Regions from separate parts of the Streptomyces sp. NPDC052114 genome, predicted to be linked through region 1. Evidence: riboswitches for the same ligand, from Rfam matches in the RefSeq annotation. Region 1 holds a riboswitch; the other holds the start of a gene.
The links. Region 1 has a riboswitch for S-adenosylmethionine ahead of AB0L89_RS05325 (hypothetical protein). Riboswitches for the same ligand answer to the same signal wherever they lie in the genome.

Region 1 (3,120 bases):
GATCTGGTCGCGAAGGCCGACACGAACTGCGGTACGTGGTCGGGCGCCCGGGTCGACGGCGTCCTGTACGCCTGGCAGGACAAGGACGTCGTCCTGAAGCGGCGCTGAGCCGCACGGCACGGACACGGGCCGCGCAGCATAGACCCGGGGCGGAGGCGCCGTGCGACCGGAGTCGGATCCGCGGCGGATCGCTCGGGTATTAGCGTGGACGGGACAGATCGACGACAAGGATCCGAGGTGCCCGGCCCATGCCAAGCCGCAGCGAGAGCCGTACCCAGCTCATCGAGTCACTCATGGAGCGGTTCCCGCACGTGCCGCGGGAAGCCGTGATCAAGGAGGATCTGCTGCGCGGCGGCATCGCCTTCGACGAGTCGGCACTCAGCGACAACGAAGACGGTGACGTCAAGCCGAAGTCGTACTTCATCTTCTCCTTCGACCACGGCACGCTGCCCGAGCTGGGCGCCGCCGCGCTGCGCCGCCCGCCGGAGGAGATCGTCCTCACCGGCGGCCCCTACGAACTGCGCCGCACCGTCGTCTCCGTCCGCGTGAACCCGTCCTCGCCCTACCGCGTCGCCGCCGACGACAACGGCGTGCTCGGCCTCTACCTGGACGGCGTGCGCATCTCCGACGTCGGCCTGCCGCCGATGCCGGACTACTACCGGCACACGCTGGAGAACGGCAAGTCCGTGATGGAGGTGGCACCCACCATCCAGTGGGGCTACCTGATCTATCTGACGGTCTTCCGGGTCTGCCAGTACTTCGGCGCCAAGGAGGAGTGCCAGTACTGCGACATCAACCACAACTGGCGCCAGCACAAGGCGGCGGGACGCCCCTACACCGGAGTGAAGCCGGTGGAGGAGGTCCTGGAGGCGCTCGCCATCATCGACAAGTACGACACCAACAAGTCCTCCACCGCGTACACGCTGACCGGCGGCGCCGTCACCTCGAAGGTCGGCGGCAAGGACGAGGCCGACTTCTACGGCCAGTACGCCAAGGCCATCGAGGAGCGCTTCCCCGGCCGCTGGATCGGCAAGGTCGTCGCGCAGGCCCTGCCCAAGGCGGACGTGCAGCGCTTCCACGACTACGGCGTGCGGATCTACCACCCCAACTACGAGGTGTGGGACCCGTACCTCTTCGAGCGCTACTGCCCCGGCAAGGAGCGCTACGTCGGCCGTGACGAGTGGCACCGCCGCATCCTGGACTCCGCCGAGGTGTTCGGCCCGCGCAACGTGATCCCCAACTTCGTGGCGGGCGTGGAGATGGCCGAGCCGTTCGGCTTCAAGACCGTCGACGAGGCCATCGACTCCACCGTCGAAGGTCTTGAGTACTTCATGTCGCGCGGCATCACGCCCCGCTTCACCACCTGGTGCCCGGAGCCCACGACGCCGCTCGGCAAGGCAAATCCGCAGGGCGCGCCGCTGGAGTACCACGTGCGGCTCCTTGAGGCCTACCGCGCGACGATGGAGTCCAACGGCCTTTCCTCGCCGCCCGGTTACGGCCCCGCGGGACCCGGCAACGCGGTCTTCTCGGTCAGCTCCTTCATGGACAGCCTGCCCGCGGAGGCGGCCGCTCCCGAGGACGCGGTCGTGCCGGCGAAGGCCGACTGAGAGCCGCCTGAGACCGTTCTCGGCGGGCCCGCGCGGGCCCGCCGGAAACTCCGCGCCGCCCTCCGGAGCCCCGTGTTACGGTCGGGGCGGGTCACGAGTTCCAGCGCCAAGCCCCGGCTCGCTGGACGGCACCCCGCTCCGTCGCGGGTGCCCCGGGTGACGACCCGCCCCGTGCGACGCGCACGGGGAACGGCGGATCGCCGGGTCGGTGACACCCGGGGTCCACGACTCCGGAGGCGTTCCATGACGCACGCGCACGACACCTGCGACACCTACGAGCCCGGCCATCGGGTCCACTGGATCCAGGCCCGCAAGAGCGCGGCCGACCCCGGCACCGTGACCGACGTCCTGCTGTCCTCGCACGACGTGGCCGACGACGGCCGGATCACCCTCCATGTGCTCGGCCCGACCCGCGGCGTGCCCGCCGCCCTGTGGACCCACGACCCCGAGCGGCTGCGCCGCCTGCTGCGCGAGCACCGGGGCCTGGCGCAGTGGCAGCCCCGCTGGAACCTGCTGCGGCTGCGCGGCGACGGGGCGGCCACCACGCTGGTCTGCGTGGCCCCGCACGCCCCCGGCCGCTGACGAAGATCACCGGTTCGTAGGATGGCGGCGCACCGGACGCGGGTGATCCCCGCGTCCGGGCGGGCGCGACAGTCAGCCACCCACAGCCGGAGGTCTCCCGTGCAGCACCACCCCGTCACCGTCGTCACCGGCGGCAGCCGAGGCATCGGCGCCGCTGTCGCCGCCCGTCTCGCCGAGGACGGCCACGACGTCGTCATCGGCTACCGCTCGGACGAGGCCGCGGCCGAGAAGGCCGCCGAGGCGGTCCGCGCCGCCGGCCGCCGCTGCGTCACCGTCCGGGTCGACACCGCAGACGAGGCGGACGTCGACCGCCTCTTCGACTCCGCCGCCGCACTCGGCCCGGTCACCGGCTTGGTCAACAACGCCGGGGTGAGCGGCCCCGTCGGCCCGCTCGCCGACGCCGACGCCGAGGGCATGCGCCGCGCGCTCGAAGTGAACGTGCTCGGCTATCTGCTCTGCGCCCGGCGCGCGGTGCGGGACCTGACGGCGAACGGCGGCGGCGCGATCGTGAACATCTCCTCGGCCGCCGCCACCCTCGGCTCGCCCGGTGAGTACGTCCACTACGCCGCCGCCAAGGGCGCCGTCGACACGCTGACCGTCGGCCTGTCCAAGGAGGTCGCGGGCGACGGCATCCGCGTCAACGCCGTGGCCCCCGGCGTGATCTGGACCGAGTTCCACGCCGACCCCGAGCGTCCCGCGAAGCTCGCGTCCGGCATTCCGCTGGGCCGCTCGGGCCTGCCGTCGGAGATCGCGGCGGCCGTTTCCTGGCTGCTGTCGGAGGACGCCTCGTACACGACGGGCACGGTGCTGAGGGTCGCGGGCGGGCGCTGACGCCCCGGGGTGGCCCCTCGTACGCTGGGCGCATGATCAGTGGAGCGGCCACCCTCACCCCGGACGTCGTGATCCGGCCCGTCACGCTCGACGACGCCCC
Region 2 (3,120 bases), on a different contig from region 1:
CGGTGTGGTTCTTCTCCAGGTCGGCGATGACCTCACCGAGCGTGGCGCCCTCGGCGGCGACCTCGGCCCGGCCGCCGGTGTAGGTGCGGAGAATGGTGGGGATGCGGACGTTGACGCTCATGGGGTTCACCTCTGAGGTACGGGGGGGAGACGGAGCGCCCCGTCAGGGGCGCGGGGAACTGCGCGAGGACGGACCACGACCGGCAGTCGGCGGCGGCCGCGCGGCGCGACGGCGACTAGCCGGCGAGCCCCGCGGAGCGGAACGCGTCGAGGCTGGGCTTGATCGTGGCGGTGGCCTGCGACGTCTCGGCGACGGCGTCCAGCGTCTTCAGGCCGTCCCCGGTGTTCAGCACGACCGTGGTGAGCGCCGGGTCGATCAGCCCCGCCTCGATCAGCTTCTTCGTGACGCCGACCGTCACCCCGCCCGCGGTCTCCGCGAAGATGCCCTCGGTCCGCGCGAGGAGCTTGATCGCGTCGACGACCTGCTCGTCGTTCACGTCCTCCACCGCACCGCCGGTGCGGCGCGCGATGTCGAGCACGTAGGGACCGTCGGCCGGGTTGCCGATGGCCAGGGACTTGGCGATGGTGTTCGGCTTCTGCGGGCGCACGACGTCGTGACCGGCCTTGAACGCGGCGGAGACCGGCGAGCAGCCCTCGGCCTGGGCACCGAAGATCTTGTAGGGCTTGTCCTCGACCAGGCCGAGCGCGATGAGCTCCTTCAGACCCTTGTCGATCTTCGTGAGCTGCGAGCCCGAGGCGATCGGGATGACCAGCTGGTCGGGCAGCTGCCAGCCGAGCTGCTCGCAGATCTCGTACGCGAGGGTCTTGGAGCCCTCGCCGTAGTACGGCCGCAGGTTCACGTTGACGAAGCCCCAGCCCTCGCCCAGCGGGTCGCCGATGAGCTCGGAGCAGAAGCGGTTCACGTCGTCGTAGTTGCCCTCGATGCCGACGAGCTCGCCGCCGTAGACCGCGGCCATGACGACCTTGCCCTGCTCCAGGTCGTGCGGGATGAAGACGCAGGAGCGGAAGCCCGCGCGGGCGGCGGCGGCGCCGACGGCGCCGGCGAGGTTGCCGGTGGAGGAGCAGGACAGGGTGGTGAAGCCGAAGGCGCGCGCCGCTTCGAGCGCCTGCGCGACGACGCGGTCCTTGAAGGAGTGCGTGGGGTTGCCGGAGTCGTCCTTGACGAACAACTTGCCCGGCTCGACGCCGAGTTCACGGGCGAGGTTGTCGGCCTTGACGAGCTTGGTCCAGCCGGGGTTGAGGTTGGGCTTCTCGGCCACGTCGGCGGGGACGGGCAGCAGCGGGGCATAGCGCCAGATGTTGGCGGGGCCCGCCTCGATCCGCTTGCGCAGGGCCTCCGGGTCGCCGAGCGGCAGGTCGTACGCGACTTCGAGGGGGCCGAAACACTCGACACAGGCGAAGATCGGACCCAGCGGGAACGTGGTGCCGCACTCGCGACAGGACAGGCCGGAGGCGGGTCCGAGGTCGACGGTGGCGTCGGCGGAAGGGGTGGCGACAGTCTGCACAGCCATGGAGGCGAGGCCCTTTCTCCTCATCTTCCTCGCGACGCATCTCGCCGCGAGACGGAATTGGCACCTTCCCTAGCCGGGAGCCTCGCGGCGCTTGATCGCGACGAGACCGGCTGGAGGGTTGCCGGGGCTTCAACGGGCCGTATCCCTCTGCCCCTCTGGATGAGCGGTATTCGATTGTGGGTTTCAGTTGTCGATCCTGAACGCGGCGGCGACCCCGACATGCGATGGTCACCGGCGTTGTTCAAGACTGTAACCGAAGCCCTGGACCCTTGAGATAGTCGTCCGAACCGCGAGATGGATCACATACGGGAGGACCCTGACCGTGCTGGAAGAGGTCGAGCGCTGGCTGAGCAGGCGTTCCTGGTCCGTGGCCGACCGCCCGCTGGAGCGCCTCGTGGCCGCCAAGCGCGCGTCCGGCACCTCGGTGAGCGTCGTGCTGCCCGCGCTGGACGAGGAGGAGACGGTCGGCGACATCGTCTCGGTGATCCGCCGCGAGCTGGTCGAGCGGGCCCCGCTGGTCGACGAGCTGCTGGTGATCGACTCCGGGTCGCGGGACCGCACGGCGGAGGTCGCCGCGGCCGCGGGCGCCAAGGTGGTCCACCGGGACGAGATCCTGCCGCGGCTCACGCCCGTCCCCGGCAAGGGTGAAGTTCTGTGGCGCTCGCTGCTCGTCACGGACGGTGACGTGGTGGCGTTCGTCGACGCGGACCTGAAGGAGTTCTCCGCGGACTTCGTCTCGGGGATCGTGGGTCCGCTGCTGACCGATCCGGACGTGGACTTCGTGAAGGCGATGTACGACCGGCCGCTCGGCGCGGAGTTCGACGCGCCCGGTGCGGGCCGGGCGGCGGGGCAGGGCGGGCGGGTGACCGAGCTGATGGCGCGGCCCCTGCTGAACATGCACTGGCCCCAACTGGCGGGGTTCGTACAGCCGTTGGGCGGTGAGTACGCGGCGCGCAGGTCGCTCCTTGAGCGGCTGCCGTTCCCCGTGGGGTACGGCGTGGAGCTGGGGCTGCTCGTGGACGCGCTGCACACGGTGGGCCTGGACGCGCTGGCGCAGGTGGACGTGGGGGTGCGCAGGCACCGGCACCAGGACGGGCAGGCGCTCGGGCGGATGGCGGCGGCGATCTACCGGACGGCGCAGCTGCGGCTGGCGCGCGGTCATCTCGTACGCCCCGAGCTGACGCAGTTCGAGCGGGGCGAGCACGGGTTCGAGCCGCGGACGTACGCGATCGACACGGAAGAACGCCCCCCTATGACCGATATCGCCGAGTATGCCCACCGTCGCGTGGCGTAACCGGCCATGATCATGCGTTTTGCCTACATTGCCCCTTTATGTGGGTCAGACATGCCAGACATGCAATGAGAGCCATGCGGCGGGCGGGCGGACTGACGCTCGCCACCGCCACCGTCGCGGCCGGGGTGCTCACCGCGACCGCCACGCCCGCCGCCGCGGAGATCGTCGAGCCCTTCGCCAAGCGCTACGACGAATCGCTGTACGGCGACTTCAAGACCATCGGCAACACGGTCCTGGACTGCCCGACGAGCCCGGCCGACGTGGCCGCCGCCTGCAAGGAGACCCAGCAGGCCA

Region 2: linked by a shared signal. The riboswitch ahead of thrC (threonine synthase) and the one ahead of AB0L89_RS05325 (hypothetical protein) in region 1 are both predicted to bind S-adenosylmethionine.

What each region holds. Positions count from the first base shown of each region.
Region 1 is NZ_JBFAWC010000002.1:259,308-262,427, forward strand. It holds gene AB0L89_RS05315 (hypothetical protein) at 1-108, shown strand, start outside; gene AB0L89_RS05320 (radical SAM protein) at 249-1,607, shown strand; SAM riboswitch class IV at 1,697-1,806, shown strand; gene AB0L89_RS05325 (hypothetical protein) at 1,851-2,189, shown strand; gene AB0L89_RS05330 (SDR family oxidoreductase) at 2,289-3,020, shown strand; gene AB0L89_RS05335 (GNAT family protein) at 3,053-3,120, shown strand, end outside.
Region 2 is NZ_JBFAWC010000020.1:78,386-81,505, forward strand. It holds gene AB0L89_RS33890 (ubiquitin-like small modifier protein 1) at 1-121, opposite strand, end outside; gene thrC (threonine synthase) at 237-1,556, opposite strand; SAM riboswitch class I at 1,550-1,698, opposite strand; gene AB0L89_RS33900 (glucosyl-3-phosphoglycerate synthase) at 1,855-2,826, shown strand; gene AB0L89_RS33905 (hypothetical protein) at 2,901-3,120, shown strand, end outside.